One region of the Nocardiopsis sediminis genome, then DNA from elsewhere that is predicted to be linked to it. Evidence: riboswitches for the same ligand, from Rfam matches in the RefSeq annotation. Region 1 holds a riboswitch; each other region holds the start of a gene.
The links. Region 1 has a riboswitch for cobalamin ahead of ACFOVU_RS19310 (ribonucleoside-diphosphate reductase subunit alpha). Riboswitches for the same ligand answer to the same signal wherever they lie in the genome.
Positions count from the first base shown of each region.

Region 2: it holds a riboswitch for cobalamin, as region 1 does, so the genes downstream of both, ACFOVU_RS15625 (energy-coupling factor ABC transporter permease) here and ACFOVU_RS19310 (ribonucleoside-diphosphate reductase subunit alpha) in region 1, are expected to answer to the same signal.
Region 3: it holds a riboswitch for cobalamin, as region 1 does, so the genes downstream of both, ACFOVU_RS25345 (putative cobaltochelatase) here and ACFOVU_RS19310 (ribonucleoside-diphosphate reductase subunit alpha) in region 1, are expected to answer to the same signal.
Region 4: it holds a riboswitch for cobalamin, as region 1 does, so the genes downstream of both, metE (5-methyltetrahydropteroyltriglutamate--homocysteine S-methyltransferase) here and ACFOVU_RS19310 (ribonucleoside-diphosphate reductase subunit alpha) in region 1, are expected to answer to the same signal.

Region 1 covers NZ_JBHSBH010000012.1:266,730-270,872, reverse strand. The annotation lists gene ACFOVU_RS19310 (ribonucleoside-diphosphate reductase subunit alpha) at 1-1,735, opposite strand, end outside; cobalamin riboswitch at 1,875-2,092, opposite strand; gene ACFOVU_RS19305 (hypothetical protein) at 2,282-2,836, opposite strand; gene ACFOVU_RS19300 (NYN domain-containing protein) at 2,880-4,143, opposite strand, start outside.
Region 2 covers NZ_JBHSBH010000010.1:140,940-145,082, forward strand. The annotation lists gene ACFOVU_RS15615 (Na+/H+ antiporter) at 1-938, opposite strand, end outside; gene ACFOVU_RS15620 (PepSY domain-containing protein) at 1,176-1,976, shown strand; cobalamin riboswitch at 2,398-2,609, shown strand; gene ACFOVU_RS15625 (energy-coupling factor ABC transporter permease) at 2,639-3,364, shown strand; gene ACFOVU_RS15630 (energy-coupling factor ABC transporter substrate-binding protein) at 3,361-3,699, shown strand; gene cbiQ (cobalt ECF transporter T component CbiQ) at 3,710-4,143, shown strand, end outside.
Region 3 covers NZ_JBHSBH010000015.1:634,693-638,835, forward strand. The annotation lists gene cobO (cob(I)yrinic acid a,c-diamide adenosyltransferase) at 1-560, opposite strand, end outside; gene ACFOVU_RS25345 (putative cobaltochelatase) at 609-2,717, opposite strand; cobalamin riboswitch at 2,774-2,902, opposite strand; gene ACFOVU_RS25350 (hypothetical protein) at 3,116-3,454, shown strand; gene ACFOVU_RS25355 (LLM class F420-dependent oxidoreductase) at 3,559-4,143, shown strand, end outside.
Region 4 covers NZ_JBHSBH010000010.1:34,742-38,884, forward strand. The annotation lists gene ACFOVU_RS15180 (methyltransferase domain-containing protein) at 1-138, shown strand, start outside; gene metE (5-methyltetrahydropteroyltriglutamate--homocysteine S-methyltransferase) at 240-2,555, opposite strand; cobalamin riboswitch at 2,672-2,907, opposite strand; gene ACFOVU_RS15190 (S9 family peptidase) at 3,119-4,143, opposite strand, start outside.

The sequences.
Region 1 (4,143 bases):
ACGCGTAGGCGCCCCGTTCCGCCGCCAGCTCCACCGACGCCTCGATGGCGTGGTAGGAGATCAGCTCCATGCTCCGGTCGGCGAAGTCCACCGCGCCCTGCGACGCCATGGGCAGCCGCAGCCGGAACAGCGCGTCCTGGAAGCCCATCAGGCCCAGGCCCACGGGGCGGTGCCGCAGGTTGGCGCGCTCGGCCTCGGGGATCGTGTAGAAGTTCACGTCGATCACGTTGTCGAGCATCCGCACCGCCGTGCGGACGGTGCGGCGCAGCCGCTCGGCGTCCAGCCCGTCGGCGGTGGTGTGGCGGGCCAGGTTGACCGAGCCCAGGTTGCACACCGCCACCTCGTCGGCGCCGGTGTTCAGCGTGATCTCGGTGCACAGGTTGGACGAGTGCACCACGCCGGCGTGCTGCTGCGGCGAGCGCAGGTTGCAGGGGTCCTTGAACGTGATCCAGGGGTGGCCGGTCTCGAAGAGCATGGTGAGCATGCGCCGCCACAGGTCGACGGCGGGCACCCGCCGCCACACCCGGATCTCGCCGGCGTCGGCGGCCTTCTCGTAGGCGGTGTAGGCGGCGGCGAACTCCGCGCCGTAGAGGTCGTGCAGGTCGGGCACCTCATCGGGCGAGAACAGCGTCCACTCGCCCCCGGCCTCGACCCGTTGCAGGAACAGGTCGGGCACCCAGTTGGCGGTGTTCATGTCGTGCGTGCGCCGCCGGTCGTCACCGGTGTTCTTGCGCAGGTCGAGGAACTCCTCGATGTCGATGTGCCACGTCTCCAGGTACGCGCACACCGCGCCCTTTCGCCGGCCCCCTTGGTTGACCGCTACAGCGGTGTCGTTGGCGATCTTGAGGAAGGGGACCACGCCCTGGCTCTTGCCGTTGGTGCCCTTGATGTGGGCGCCGATGCCGCGGACCGGGGTCCAGTCGTTGCCCAGGCCGCCGGAGTACTTGGAGAGCAGGGCGTTGTTGCTGATCCCGTGGAAGATCGACTGGAGGTCGTCGCCGGCGGTGGTCAGGAAGCACGACGACAGCTGGGCGCGGCGGGTGCCGGAGTTGAACAGGGTGGGCGTGGAGCACATGAAGTCGAACGACGACAGCAGCTCGTAGAACTCGATGGCCCGCGCCTCGCGGTCGTCCTCGCGCAGGGCCAGGCCCATTGCCACGCGCATGAAGAACGCCTGCGGCAGTTCGTATCGGGTGCCGTCGCTGTGCAGGAAGTAGCGGTCGTAGAGGGTCTGGAGGCCGAGGAAGGTGAAGTCCAGGTCGCGCTCGGGGCGCAGGGCGGCGCCCAGGCGGGCGAGGTCGAAGGACGCCAGTTCGGGGTCGAGCTGCTCCAGCCGGATGCCGCGGGCGACGTAGTCGGCGAGGTAGTCCGCGTAGCGGCCGGCCATCTGCGACTGGCCGGCCTCGTCGGGCCGCCCCGCGAGGAAGGTCAGGGCTTCGCGGCGGAGCTTGTCCAGCAGCAGGCGGGCGGCGACATAGGAGTGGTCGGGGTCGGCCTCGACGAAGGCGCGGGCCGCCATGATGAGCGCGAGCTCCAGCTCGTCGGCGCGGATCCCCGGGTAGACGGTGCGCCGGGCCTCCGCCAGGACGGTCTCGGCCGAAACGCCCGCGAGCCCGGCGCACGCCTCGCGCACCACCGACGCGGCCCGCGGGAGGGGGTCGGCCCCCGCCGACGCGGTCGACACAGTGGGCGCGGGCGCCGCGCCCAGCGGGGCGGTATCGGTGTCGAGGGTCATGCGTGGCTCCAACCAGGTAGACGTGAACCGGCCGGGCGCTGTCGGGGGGCACGCAGGCAGGGGGCGGCCACGACGTTCCCGTGGCAGGGGTCCCTGATCCGCGGCGGCCCACCCTCGAGGCCCCGTTGCGAGTGCGCGCCGTGCGCGCACACCGGTGGCAGGTCTTCGGACTCGCGGGCGCCGTGGGCCGGATCCGGCCCGGGCCTACTGGCCGTCGCTTCCCGGACGCTCAGCGCCCAGTGCTCGTTGACGGCGGTCGTTCCCGCTCACCGCTGCGGGGCAGTCCCGGATTCGCACCGGGTTCCCTCTTGCCTCACCGGGGAGGCGCCCCGGTGAACCACCAGCGCGAGCGATACTACATCTAGTGGCACCCGACGTCGAACACCGCAATATGAGCGTGTGTCACGCCGTTTCGCGGATGACAGGATGATCGGTCGTGTGCTAAGCGAAGCCCACCCAGGGCGGGAGCACCGGTCCGCATCCGCGCAGCACGAAAACCGCCCGATCCGCCGTACGAAGCGGGCGGGCAGGCCGCCACGGCGGCGCTCAGCCGTCGATCAGGCGGTCCAGGGCGTCCTCCTCGAAGCCGAGGTCGACGCGGATCCGGTAGCGGGTGCGCAGCAGCTCCATGAGGAGGTCGTGCACATAGGGCGAGACGTCCTGGTGGCGGAACCGCTCGACCCCCAGGGTGGCCCAGACGTGGGCGCCCTTGAGGTCGCCGTACGCCTGGAGGGTCTCGGCGATGTGGATGTAGGTGGGCAGGTTGCGCGGGCCCTCCGAGCGCAACCGCTCCAGCTGGGCGTAGGCGGTGTCGGCGAGGTCGAGCTCGAACAGCGCGCCCGCCTGGAGCGCGCGGGCGTCGATGATGGTCACGCCGCCGTCATCGATCGCCCGCTGGTAGGCGGCCGACGCGCGCTCGAACTCCTGCGCCATCTCCCACTGCTCGCCCGCGCGCACGAAGAGCTCGGCGCGCGAGATCTCGCTGTCGGAGTCGACCCGGTTGGCCAGGCGGAGGAGCTCCGCCGCGACCTCGACATGGTCACCGGACTGCACCGCCCGGAATTCCAGCCGGTCGAGATCGGCCGTCGTCACGCGGGTCACCGGCACCCTCCCTAGGTCCTCATCGCTCCGCCACACCCGGTCATCAGCTCCGTGCGCGTTCGAGCGCGTTCCAGAAGCCCTGCCGCAGGGCGTCGCGGACTTCGTCGCGCAGCAGGAAGTCGATCGGCAGCGCCGACCCCTGGAGCAGGCGTGCCTCCAGATCGGAGGGCATGCGGGGCCGGCGTACGAGCACCGCCTCCAGCCACAGGGCCGGGGCGTCGCGAGCGATGGACTCCGCGAAGTCGTTCCCTTCCTGGCGCGCGACATTCACGGCGTCGTCGATCGTGCGCGCGCCCGATGATCCCGGGGGGACGTACCCGACGGTGCGGGTGGGGTTGGTGTAGGGCCCGTGCTGGACCCGTTGGTCGGGGCGGGGGCCAGTACCGGGTCGTGAGTCCGTGGGTGCTTCGGCGGGGGTGCCGAAGCGGGACTCAGTTCCCGTACTGACCCCAAAAATAGGGTTTGGGCCGGTGTTACCTCCGAACCCGGGGTTCGCTCCGGTGTTGCCGCCGTAGCGCGGTTCCGGTGCCGGAGGCGGGGCACTCCGGGCCGGTGGTGCCTCGCGCTCGTACTGGTTGCCCCCGCCCATCATCGGGTCGCGGTGCGATCCGGCGACCGGGAGGGCCGGCTGCTGGTGCGGCGGCGGTGGCTGTGGCGGCCGCGGCTGCTGCTGCGGCGGTGCGCCGTAGCCGCCCTGCGGGCCGGCCATGCCGGGGTCCTGGCCTGTGCTGGGCAGGGCGTAGCCCGCGTTGGCGCCGTTGGGCGGGTTCGCCGCCATGCTGGTGTGCGCACCGGTGGGCGGGTTGCCCGCCATGCTGGTGTGCGCGCCCGTGGTGGGGGCCGGTGGCGGCGCCGGGCCGACCGCCGGGAACCCGTTGACGTCGATGGGCCCGCTGTTGCCCGAGCGCGGGGTGTCGACGCCGCCCGCGCCCTGCGGCGCCAGGTGGTCGCCCCCGCGCTGCTGGGCCAGGGTCTGGCGCATGGCACGGAGCTGGTCCATGGCGCTGCCGGTCATGGCCGGCTGGGCGCCGGTCCCGGCGAACATGGCCTCCAGCCCGCCCGACGACGACCCGGCGGGTTCCACCCGCGGGGACGAGGGGTGGGCGGTCACCGGCTGCCGGGAGACCTCGGGGCCCGTGCGTGCCCGGCCGTTGCCTAGAGGGGTGGTGGTCTCTCCGGTGTCGTCGGCCGAGCCGCCGGCGCCCGAGAGGAGGTTGACGTAGGGGCGCAGGTGACCCGCCCCGATCTCGATGAGGTCGTCGCATTCGCGGCGCAGCGAACGCGAGATGGTCCAGTTGCCCTCGACC
Region 2 (4,143 bases), on a different contig from region 1:
AAGCGCACGGCGACGATCACCACCCAGACGACCACGACGCCGGCCAGCGCCGCCCACAGGTCGGTGCTGACCAGGGCGCGCAGCGTCGTCTGCGCCTCGATCCCCACCAGGACGAACAGCGCCGCGTTGATCAGGAAGGTCGCCAGCGTCCAGAACGCGATGGTCTGCTGACGGGTGGCGGCCACCCCGATGCGCGGCCCGACCCGGCTCATCACCAGCCCGCAGACCACCACGGCCAGCACACCGGAGGCCTCGGCGAGTTCGGCGAGCAGGAAGGCGCAGAACGGGATCAGCAGGATCAGCACGTTGCCGAGGAGGGGATCGGTGACGCGGCGCCGCGCCAGGACGCCGAGCCAGGCGATCAGCGCACCGGCGGCGATGCCCCAGGCGTAGGCGAGGGCGACCCGCCCGCCGATGCCGCCGGCGCTGAAGGGCTCCGATCCGACCGTGACGCCCACGGCGATGCCGTAAAGTACCAGCGCAGTACCGTCGTTGACCAGGCTCTCGGCTCTGAGCGCGGTGACGGTGCGGCGCGGCAGGCACCCGGAGAGGGCGGCGACCGCGGTGGCGTCGGTGGGGGCGACCGCCGCGCCCAGAACCCACGCCGGCCCCCACGGCAGGCCGAGGGCGTGCGCGGTGACCGCCACGGCGGCGGCGGTGACGACCACCAGCAGCGTGCTGTTGAGGACGATGCCGCGCAGCGTCGCGCGGATCTCCCGCAGCGACGTGGTCAGCGCCTCCCAGTAGAGCAGGGCGGGCAGGAACACCAGCAGCATCAGCTCGGGCGGCAGGTGGATCCGGCGCAGAGCGGGCACGAACCCGAGCGCGATCCCGGCCAACAGCAGGAGCACCGGCGCCGCGACCCCGGTGCGCCGCGACAGCCCGCCGCACACGAGGATGACCGCGCCCAGCATCACCACCAGCTCCAGAGCCGCCACAGGTCCTCCCCCCGCGATCATCATCCGCCCGGCGGGCAACGGGGCCGGGCCGCGACACTCTCACCCGGGGCGGTGCGAAGCGGGGGAGCCGCCCGAGGCAGGGGCCGGGACGCCCCTCGAGATCAGGATGAAGAGCGGCCCAATCTCAGAATGAAGAGGGGCTCAGACCACTTTCATCCCCTCCTCATCGCGGTGCCGGATGCTGGAACCCCGAACCACCGCTGACAAGGAGTTGCCATGCGCGCCAGGACGACGATCCTCCTCTCCTCCGCCGCCGGGCTGCTGGCCGCCGGAGCCGGGGCCTACGTACTGGCCGGTGATCCCGAACAGCCGGCGGACCCGATCCGGGTCAGCGCGGTCACCGCGGGCGGCGCGTCGAACGGAGCGCCTGCCGATGCGGGCGCGTCGAATGGGGCGCCTGCGGATGCGGGCGCGTCGAACGGCGCACCTGCCCATGCCGGTGCGTCGACGCAGCCGGCCGCCGGGACCGAGCAGCTCACGGGCGTGCTCAGCGCCGGGGACGACCCCGACGACTGGCGGGTGGCGGACGTCGACGTCGACTTCGGCCCCGAGGAGTGGCTGCTGACGAACCCGGAGGCCGGCGACCTCGACGGCGACGGCACCACCGACCCGGTCTTGGACGAACTGCGCGCACTTGAGGGCCGGGAGGTCACCCTGGACGTGCGCTATGACGATGACGACCACGATGATGACGACCGCGACGACGATGGCGATCGCGACGATGACGACGACAATCGCGACGCCGACGCCTTCACGATCAACGGGACCACCTTCCGTGCCCCCGAGGGCCCCGCCCCGTGGCAGAACACGGGTGACAGCCCCGAAGCCGACCGCGACACGGTCGCCACCGCCGCCGAGCAGGCGATCGGCGACGGCGCCCAGGCCACCGAGGTGGAGCGCACCGACGAGGACGGCTGGGAAGGCTGGGAGGCCGAGGTCCGCGCCGCCGACGGCCGGGAACACGACGTCCTCCTCGACGCCGCCGGCGAGGTCATCGACACCCGCACCGACGACTGAACCCGCGACGTCCGCCAAGAGGCCCCGCGAAGTACCCGATCACCGGCAAGGTGATCGGGCCCGGCGGCCGCCCCGAGGACACGGTTTCGGGCGCGCCGGGCTTTTCCAGCCGACGAACGGAACCCACGCGACCTCGGGCGCGGACTCCGGAGTGAACGGCATGGACGGGCCGGTGAGCGGGGCGCCTTCCGCCGGGGCCGACGATGCCCCGATCCCGGCGAGCGGTAAGGGCCCGGTGAATGCACAGGTTCGGGGCCGGTCGCCTTCTCCGATGAGGGCTGAACCCCGTCACGACCGGGCCGGCCGACCGCCGTATCCGGGCGACGGAGGGCTCGCCGGCCGGCCGACGGTGTCGGTACCCCCTCGCCTGCGCCGCACCCCCGGTGCGGAGACGGGCTATTGCGCGGGACCATATGCCGCCGTACTGTCGTGGGGCCGTGGTGTTCGGGAAGTCCGGTGGGAAACCGGCGCGGCCCTCGCCACTGTGAACGGGTAGTCCGATGCCCCGTCCCACCGCCTCCGGCGGTGCGGGCGGCGACGGTCACTGGAGGCGCCTGCGAGGGCGTCGCCGGGAAGGCCGGCGGAGGGCGCTGACCCGCAAGCCAGGAGACCGGCCACGGCGTGACGACCGTCCACGAGGTGCTGGAGATGGGTCTCCTGATATGCATATCGCCGAAGGCTTTCTGCCGTGGCAGCACGCAGCCGCCTGGACCGCTGCGTCCGCCCCTTTCGTCGTCCACGGCGTACGGTCCCTGACCGCCGCCGTCCGCGCCGACCCCGACGCCAAACTGCTCATCGGCGCCTCCGGCGCCTTCTGCTTCGTCCTGTCCGCCCTGAAGATCCCCTCGGTGACGGGCAGCTGCTCGCACCCCACCGGCGCCGGCCTGGGGGCGATCCTCTTCCGGCCGCCCGTCATGGCGGCCCTCGGCACGATCACCCTGCTGTTCCAAGCGCTGCTCCTGGCACACGGCGGGCTGACCACGCTCGGCGCCAACGTGTTCTCCATGGCGGTGGTGGGCCCGTGGGTGGGCTACGGGGCCTACCGGCTGGTCCGCGCGGCCACCCGCTCCCTCCCCGAGACGACGGCGCTGGGGGCCGCGGTGTTCACCGGCGCGGCCCTGGCGAGCCTGAGCACCTACACGGTCACCAGCCTCCAGCTCGCCCTGGCCTTCCCCGATCCGGCGGGCGGCCTCGTCGGGTCGTTCGTGAAGTTCGGCGCGATCTTCTCCGTCACTCAGGTGCCGCTCGCGGTCATCGAAGGCCTGGTGACCGTGGTGATCATGCGGCTGCTGACCACCGCGAGCCGCGGCGAGCTGCTGCGCCTGGGCGTGCTGCGCGCGGCCGGCGGCCCCGCGGCCCCGGCGGCGGCCGACGGAAAGGCGGTGTGACCGTGCCCAAGACCTCGACGACCTGGCTCCTGGTGGCGGCGGTCGCCGCCATCGCCGTGCTGCCCCTGCTGATCGGTGCGGGCGACCACCTCGCCGAGCCCTTCACCGGGGCCGACGGGCAGGCCGAAGACGCCGTCACCGAGCTGCGCCCCGGCTACGAACCCTGGTTCGCCCCGCTCTACGAGGCCCCCTCCGGCGAGGTCGAATCCGGCCTGTTCGCCCTCCAGGCGGCCATCGGCGCGGGGGTGATCGGCTACTACTTCGGCGCCGCCCGGACCCGTAGCCGGCTGCGCGCGGAGCGGTCGCCCGATCCGGGCACACGCGACTCCGGCTGACCGGCGCGGCATGCTCGCGATCGACGCGGCCGCCTACCGCAGCCCGTGGCGGCGGGTCCACCCCGCCGCCAAGGGGGCCTTCTTCGGCGGCCTGCTCCTATGCGCGCTGACGCTGCCGGCCTGGCCGGGCGCCCCACTGACGGCGGCGGTCGCGCTGGCGGCGGCCCTCGGCCCGGCGCAGGTGCCGCCGCGGGCCTTCGCCCGGGCGGCGTGGGCACCGTTGGCGTTCATCCTCACCGGCGCGGCGACCCTGCTGGTGGGGGTCGGGGGCGGCGACGGGCTTCTCGCGTGGACGCCCGACGGAACCGCCTGGGCCGCGGAGATCAGTGCCCGCGCCGCGGCGGCACTCGTGTGCCAGCTCGGCTTCGCCTTCACCACCCCGCTGGCCGAGCTGCTGCCGCGGCTTACCGCCATCGGCCTGCCGACCGCGCTGGTGGAGGTCGT
Region 3 (4,143 bases), on a different contig from region 1:
GGGTGCTTGACCTTGGCCATCTCGGTGACGAGGTCGGCGGCGGCCAGCAGCCGCGGGTCGGCGTCGCGCCCGGTGATGACCACGTGCTGGGCGCCGGGGCGGTCGCGCAGCGTCGCCACGACGTCGTCGACGTCCACCCACCCCCACTTCATCGGGTAGGTGAACTCGTCGAGGACGTAGAGCCGGTAGGTCTCGGCGGCCAGCTCCCGCTTGATCTGCGCCCACCCTTCGGCGGCGTCGGCGGCGTGGTCGGGCTCGGTCCCGGGGCGCCGGATCCACGACCAGCCCTCGCCCATCTTGTTCCAGGTGACCCGGCCGCCCTCCCCGGAGTCGCCCAGGACGCGCAGCGCGCGCTCCTCGCCGATGCGCCACTTGGCGGACTTCACGAACTGGAACACCCCGATGTCCCAGCCCTGCGCCCAGCAGCGGGTGGCGAGGCCGAACGCCGCGGTGGACTTCCCCTTTCCGGGGCCGGTGTGCACCATCAGCAGCGGCCGGTTGCGGCGCTGGCGGGTGGTGAGCCCGTCGTCGGGCACGTGGGTCGGTACGCCCTTCGGCATGTCTCGTCGTTCTCCTTGCTGCGGTTGATCCGTTGCCGTCGCGAGGTGTCAGGCGGCGCCGCGCGCGTGCCGGACCAGGCCGCTCAGCGTGTCGGCGCGCAGCTCCTCCAGCGGCACGGGGACGGCGTCCATGGCGGCGGCGAGCCGGTGCGCCATGCCCAGGCGCACGGGCCCCGACTCGCAGTCGACGACGACGCTGCGGACCCCCTCGGCGCGGATCAGCGCGCCCGCCCGCTGGGCGTCGCCGAACCCGCCGTGGGTGGCGCGGCCGTCGGTGACGACCACGAGCAGGGGGCGCCGCCGCGGGTCGCGCAGGCGCTCGATGCGCAGCACGTCGGCGCAGCGGAGCAGGCCGGCCGCCAGCGGGGTGCGGCCGCCTGTGCGCAGGTCGCGCAGGCGGCGGGCGCCCGCCTCGACCGACGAGGTCGGCGGCAGGTCGAGTTCGGCGCCGCGCCCGCGGAAGGTCACCAGGCCGACCTTGTCCCGGCGCTGGTAGGCGTCGAGCAGCAGGCTCAGGACGGCCCCCTTGACGGCGCGCATGCGCTGCCGGGCGGCCATGGAGCCGCTGGCGTCGACGCAGAAGAGCACGAGGTTGCCCTCGCGCCCCTCGCGCACGGCCTCCCGCAGGTCGGAGCGGTGCACGATGAGGCCGCGGCCGTCGCGCCCGCGTGCGCGCTGGTGCGGGGCCGCGGCGTTCACGGTGGCGGCGAGGTGCAGCGCGCCCATGCGTTCGGCGGGGACGCGGGCGCCGGTGGTGCGCCCCAGGGGCGTCTCGGCGCGCGAGCGGCGGCCGGGGGCACCGGCGCCGGTTCCGGGGACGCTGAAGAGCCGGGGCCGGTAGGCGGGCGCGGCTTCGGCGGGGGTGCCGTCGCCCCCGGAGGGGTCGCCGGAACCGGCGCCGGACGGCGGTCCGCCGTCCCGGGGGTTTCCGGTGCCTTCGGTGCCCGGAGGCCGCGGCCCGGCGGCGCCGGGCGCCGCGGAACCGTCCGGCTGCGGCCGGGGGCCGGGGCCGTCGGCGGGTCCGGCGCCGTCCGCGGCTCCCGGGTCGGACTCCCCCGCTCCGGCGGGGCTTTCGGGGCCGTCGCCCGGAGCGCCGTCCGGCCCGGCGGGGCCGCCATCGGGGGGTTCGGGGTCGTCGTCGCCGGCGTCGTCGAGCGCCTGCCGGAGGCGGTCCTCGTCGAGGCCCGGGGCGTCGAAGGGGTCGCGCCGGCGGCGGTGGGGCAGGGCCAGGCGGGCGGCGTCGCGGACGTCGTCGCCGGTGACCTCGGTGCGGCCGCGCCACGCGGCCAGGGCCATGGCGGCGCGGGCGGTGACGATGTCGGCGCGCAGGCCGTCGACCTCGAAGGCCGCGCAGACCGCGGTGACCTGGCGCAGAGCGGCGTCGGACAGGGCCACGCCGGGCAGGCGCGTGCGCGCGGCGCGGATGCGGGCGGCCAGCTCGGCCTCCTCGCCCGCGTGGCGGGCGGCGAAGCCGGCGGGATCGGCCTCGTAGGCGAGCCTGCGGCGCACGACCTCGGCCCGCTCGGCGGGGTCGCGGGTCGCGGCGACCTCCACGGTCAGGCCGAACCGGTCGAGCAGCTGAGGGCGCAGCTCGCCCTCCTCGGGGTTCATCGTGCCCACGAGCAGGAACCGGGCCGCGTGGCGCACCGACACGCCCTCGCGCTCGACGTGCGACGTCCCCATCGCGGCGGCGTCGAGCAGCAGGTCGACCAGGTGGTCGTGGAGGAGGTTGACCTCGTCGACGTAGAGGACGCCGCGGTGCGCCGCCGCGAGCAGCCCCGGCTCGAACGCCTTGACGCCCTCGGTGAGCGCGCGTTCGAGGTCGAGGGAGCCGGCGAGGCGGTCCTCGCTGGCGCCGACGGGCAGTTCGACCAGCCGCGCCGCACGCTGTTCGGCGGCGGCGCCGGTGTCGTGGGGGCCGTCGGGGCAGCCGGTGTCGGGGGCGGCGGGGTCGCAGGAGAACCGGCAGCCGGGGACGACGCCGATCCCGGGCAGGAGCGCGGCCAGGGCGCGCACCACGGTCGACTTGGCGGTCCCCTTCTCGCCGCGGACCAGCACCCCGCCGACAGCGGGCGACACCGCGTTGAGCAGCAGGGCGAGCTTGAGGTCGTCCATTCCGACGACCGCTGTGAAGGGGTAGCGAGCGGAAGCGCCCACGCTGTTCGGTCCTTCCTCGGGAGTCCACGCCCATAGGGGTCGGTCATGGCGCCGGGCAGTCTCCTGGCTCCCAGATCGCCGCTCCCCCGCCGCCTTCCCGCCGGGACTTCCGGCAGTGGCGATGGTCGCGGGTTCGCTCCCTGGTCACAGTGGCGGGACCGCCCCGGATTCACACCGGGTTCCTGCCGACGGCGGGGCATCACGTCGCCCGCCGGTCGGCGCCGCCCACCACGATCTCACACGCCCTCGCGGCGCCTCCGGCCGCCGGGTGCCTCCGGCCGGCCCGCGAAACCGGCCCGGAATCGGCCGAACCGCCCGGACCGGATTGGCGTCCCATGATGTATCCCGCCGCCGTGAACGCACCCGGCGCGGGCCGTGATGGAGAGGAAGGAGCAGGCGTGGGCGTGATCGAAATGGGCTTCACCGTCGTGGCGGCCGGAGTCGTGGTGCTGCTGATCGTCAGGATCGCCGGCCGGGCCCTCAACCGCTCGGGCGGGCGCACGCCGCCCCGGCGACGGGCACGCGGCAGCGGCTATGCGGGCGGCGACTACAGCGGTGGCTGGAGCTCCGGAGGCGACGGCGGCAAAGAGGCGCACCACGGCGGATCGAGCAGCGGCGGTGACGGCGGCGGCTGGTTCAGCTGGGGCGGGGGCGACAGCGGCGGAGGCGGCTGGGGCGGCGGAGACAGTGGAGGCGGCGGAGGGGGCGGGGACGGCGGCGGAGGCGGAGGCGGCTGAGCCCCCCGCCAACGGACGCGGCGGACCGCCGGCACCCCTTTCCTCGAACTGAAACACGTTCTAGTATGCGCCCCAGGGGCGCGACGACGAATGAGGGAGCGCCGGTGGCCGACGATCTGGAACTGGGTCTCGCCGTGGGCTACTGGGGGGCCGCAGCCGACGACGCGACGGAGACCGTCCGGGCGGCCGAAGCACTCGGCTACACGTCGGTGTGGACCGCCGAAGCCTACGGATCCGACGCCTTCACCCCCCTGGCGTGGTACGGCGCCCGGACCCGCGACATCGGGCTCGGCACCGCGATCGCCCAGATGTCGGCGCGCACCCCGGTGGCCACCGCCATGCACGCCCTCACCCTGGACCACCTCTCCGGCGGCCGGCTGCGGCTGGGCATCGGGGTGTCGGGGCCCCAAGTGGTGGAGGGCTGGTACGGCCGCCCCTTCCCCCGCCCGTTGCAACGGACCCGCGAGTACATCGACATCATGCGGCAGGTCTGGCGGCGCGAGGCGCCCGTGACCGGCGACGGCCCGCACCACCCGCTGCCCTACCCCGGCGGCGCCGGCCTGGGCAAGCCGCTCAAGTCGATCACCCACCCGCTGCGCCCGCGCATCCCGGTGTACCTGGGCGCCGAGGGCCCCAAGAACGTGGCCCTGGCGGCGGAGATCGCCGACGGCTGGGTCCCGATGTTCTAC
Region 4 (4,143 bases), on a different contig from region 1:
TTCACCGATGACACCGCGCTCGCCCTGCTGCACCGGATCACCGACGAGGAGAGCTGGCTCGCCGAGCAGGCCGAGCGCGCCCGCACGAACCGGATCTTCGTGGCGGTGCCGATGTTCCTCGTCGCCGCGCAGGGATAGCCGGTCGCGCTGGCCGGTCGACGTGGTCATACCGGGCCGGGCGCTGTGCGGGCGCCGCGGCGGGCGGGTGGCCGCCCGCCGCGGGGAAAGCGGTCAGCTCGTCACGGCCGGGCCCGCAGGTGGCCGGTGGCCTCGACCAGGTTGGCGAGGGTGGCCCGCACCTCGGGGTAGCCGCGGGTCTTGAGCCCGCAGTCGGGGTTGACCCACAGCCGGCCGGGCGGGAACGCGCCGACGGCGGTGCGGAGGTGGCCCACGATCTCTTCGACGGAGGGGACGCGCGGGGAGTGGATGTCCCAGACGCCGGGCCCGGCCTCGTTGGCGTATCCGGCGCGGGCCAGATCGGCGACGATCGCCATGGCCGACCTCGCGGCCTCCAGGCTGATCACGTCGGCGTCCATGTCGATGATGGCCGCCAGGACGTCGCCGAACTCGGCGTAACACATGTGCGTGTGGATCTGGGTGTCGTCCCGCACACCCGCGGTGGACAGCTGGAACGCGGCGACGGCCCAGTCCAGGTAGGCCGCGCGGTCGGCGGTACGCAGCGGCAGGGTCTCGCGCAGGGCGGGTTCGTCGACCTGGATGATCGAGATCCCCGCGCGCTCCAGGTCGAGAACCTCGTCGCGCAGGGCGACGGCGACCTGGCGGGCGGTGTCGCCTTCGGGCTGGTCGTCGCGCACGAACGACCAGGCGAGCATGGTGACCGGGCCGGTCAGCATGCCTTTGACCGGCCGCTCGGTCAGGCTCTGGGCGTAGGCGGCCCACTCGACGGTCATCGGCGCCGGGCGCGAGACATCGCCGACGATGAGCGGCGGCCTCACGTAGCGGGTCCCATACGACTGGACCCAGCCGTGCCGGGTGGCCAGGAACCCGGTGAGCTGCTCACCGAAGTACTGGACCATGTCGTTGCGTTCGGGCTCGCCGTGGACCAGCACGTCCAGGCCGATTCGCTCCTGCTCGGCAATGACGGCGCGGATCTCGGCCCGCATGGCGTCGCGGTAGGCGGCGTGGTCGAGCGTGCCGGCGCGCAGGGCCGCGCGGGCCGTGCGCAGCTCCTGCGTCTGCGGGAACGAGCCGATCGTGGTCGTCGGCAGCTCGGGCAGGCGCAGTCGGCCCTGCTGGGCTTGGCGGCGCGTGGCATAGGGGCTGATGCGGTGCAGGTCGGCGTCGGTGACCGCGGCGACCCGGTCGCGCACGGCCGGGACCCGCACGATCGGCGACGCCGCGCGGGAGGCCAGGCGGCTTTGGTTGGTGTGCAGGATGTCGCTGATCGCGGTGCGGCCTTCGGTCAGGCCGCGTCGCAGTGTGACGATTTCGTCGAGCTTCTGCCTGGCGAACGACAGCCAGCCGGCGATCTCGGGGTCGAGGCCGGTTTCCAGGGTCACGTCCAGCGGCACGTGCAGCAGCGAGCAGGATGCCGAGACGTCCACGGAACCGGCCAGCCCGAGCAGTGTGCCCAGGGTGCTCAAGGCGGCGCTCAGGTCCGCGGCCCAGATGTTGCGCCCGTTGACGACCCCGGCGATCAGGCGTTTGCCCGGCATGCCGCCGGCGGCGGCGAGGCCGCCGAGGTTGGCCGCGGCGGCGTTGGTGAAGTCCAGGGCCAGGCCCTCGACGGCCGACGTGGCCAGCACCGGCAGCGCGTCGCCGAGCCTGTCGAAGTAGGAGGCGACCACGATCTTGGGGCGCGCGGTCGCGGCCGCCAGGGTGGCGTAGGTGTCGGCGACCTTGGCCAGCACCTCGGCCGGCTGGTCGGTGACGAGCGCGGGTTCGTCGAGCTGGACCCACTGCGCGCCCGCTTCGTGCAGGCGCCGCAGCAGGTCGGCGTACAGCGGGATCACCTGGTCGAGCAGGTCCAGGGGCCGGAACCCCTCGGTACCGGTCGGGTCCTTGGCCAGCAGCAGGAAGGTGACCGGGCCGAGGAGCACCGGACGGGTCTGCACGCCCTGCTCCAAGGCCTCCGCGAATTCACCGAGGGGCTTGCCCGGGTCGAGGGTGAAGCGGGTGCCGGGCCCGATCTCGGGGACGAGGTAGTGGTAGTTCGTGTCGAACCACTTCGTCATCTCCAGCGGGTGGGCGTCTGCGGTACCGCGCGCCATCGCGAAATAGCGGTCGAGCCTGCCGGCGGTGCTCGTTGTGTCCGGGACGGCGGCGAGGTGCCGCTCGGGGATGGCGCCGAGCATCCAGGCGGTGTCCAGGACGTGGTCGTAGAACGAGAAGTCGTTGCTCGGGATCTCGTCGATGCCGGCGTCGCGCAGCTGCGTCAGGTTGTGCAGCCGCAGCTCACGGGCGGTTCCGAGCAGGGTGTGGGCGTCGATGCGGCCTGCCCAGTAGGACTCGGTCGCCTTCTTCAGTTGCCGGTGGGCGCCCTGGCGCGGGTAGCCGTGCACGGTGGCGCGGCTGGTCGCAGTGGTCTGGGTCACGGGGCTCTCCTTCGCGAGTCCGCGTGGACCTGCGGGAGCGCGTGACGAAGCGCGACCGGCACGCGATCGCGATCCGGCGACGACCCACCCGCGAGGTCTCGGCCTGCACCCCACGGTCGTGGGGCGCACAGCGGGCAGGTCTTCGGACTCGTGGGCGTTCCGGCGCACGCCGGGTTCCTACTGGCCATCGCTTCCCGAGCCGGCTGGGCTCAGTGCTGGTCTCCGCGGAGACTGACGGCGGTCGTTCCCACTCACCGCTGCGGGGCAGTCCCGGATTCGCACCGGGTTCCCTCTTACCTCGGCCACCGCCGTGATTCCGTGCGGCGGCCGAACCAGCTGCCCTGCCACTGTAGCGGTTGGCAGCCGGGCTTCAGGGCCTCGATCCGCCCGTGTGAGCGGATCGCGACGAAAAATGAGTTGCAGTCGAAGAAGTGTGACGCGGCTGCTTCCACCATGAAGATGCACGCCGACCTCGGCGCCGGGCCCAGGCCGGTGCGCTGACCGGCGGCCACCGGCCTGGGCCCGGGATGGCAGGCGCGGATGAAGAGACCGCCCGCCGTCGATCAGGACGTGGCCGACGACCGTCGTCCGCCCAGGTGCCGGGCCAGGAAGCGCTCGATGGTGCGGTACAGCTCGATGTTGCTGTCGGGGTTGATGAACCAGTGGCCCTCGGCCTCATTCAGCAGGTACTCGACCTCGGCGCCGCGGGAGCGAAGCGCATCGGCGATGCGGTCGGAGTGGCGGCGGGCGACGCGGACATCGTTGGCTCCGTGGATCAGCAGCACCGGTGCGGTGATGTCGTCGACCCGGCTGATGGGTGAGCGGGCGAGCATGTCGGCCTCCTGGCGGGGGTCGTCGGGGTCGCCGATGTAGCGCAGGTAGCTGTTCTCGATGGCGTTGCGGGCGACCGGAACGACCGACCGGATGAGGTCGGCGAGGTCGGACATGCCGGTGTAGCTGATGGCGGCGGCGAACCGGTCCGGGGTGAACGCGGCCCCGACGAGTGCGGCGTAGCCGCCATAGGAGCAGCCGTAGATCGCGACCCGGTCCGGGTCGGTGTGGCCCTGCGCGACCGCCCAGTCCAAGGCGTCGATCAGATCGTCGTGCATGCGCCCGGCGAACTGGCCGATCGCGGCCTGGGTGTGGGCCTTGCCGTAGCCGGTGGAGCCGCGGAAGTCGACCTGGAGCACCGCGTAGCCGCGGTTGGCCAGGAGTTGGACCTCCGGGTCGTAGCCCCAGCTGTCGCGGTACCACGGTCCGCCGTGCACCAGCAGCACGGTCGGCAGGCCGCGCGGCTCGGCCCCGGCCGGTAGGGTGAGGTGGCAGGGCAGGGCAAGTCCGTCGCGGGCGGTGACGGTGATCGGGGTGACCGGGGACAGCCGGGCTGGGTCGAGGTGCGGGAACGGCCGGAACAGGCGGCGCGCCTGCCCTGTGGCGTGGTCGTAGAACCAGGTGACACCGGGATCGCGGTCGTGGGTGAAGTCCACCACCCACCGTTGCGCCGTGGCGTCGCAGGAGACGTGGGCCAGGTCGCCGTCGGACAGCTCGGCCAGCCGCGGCAGCACCGTGGCGAAGTGCGGGTCGAGCG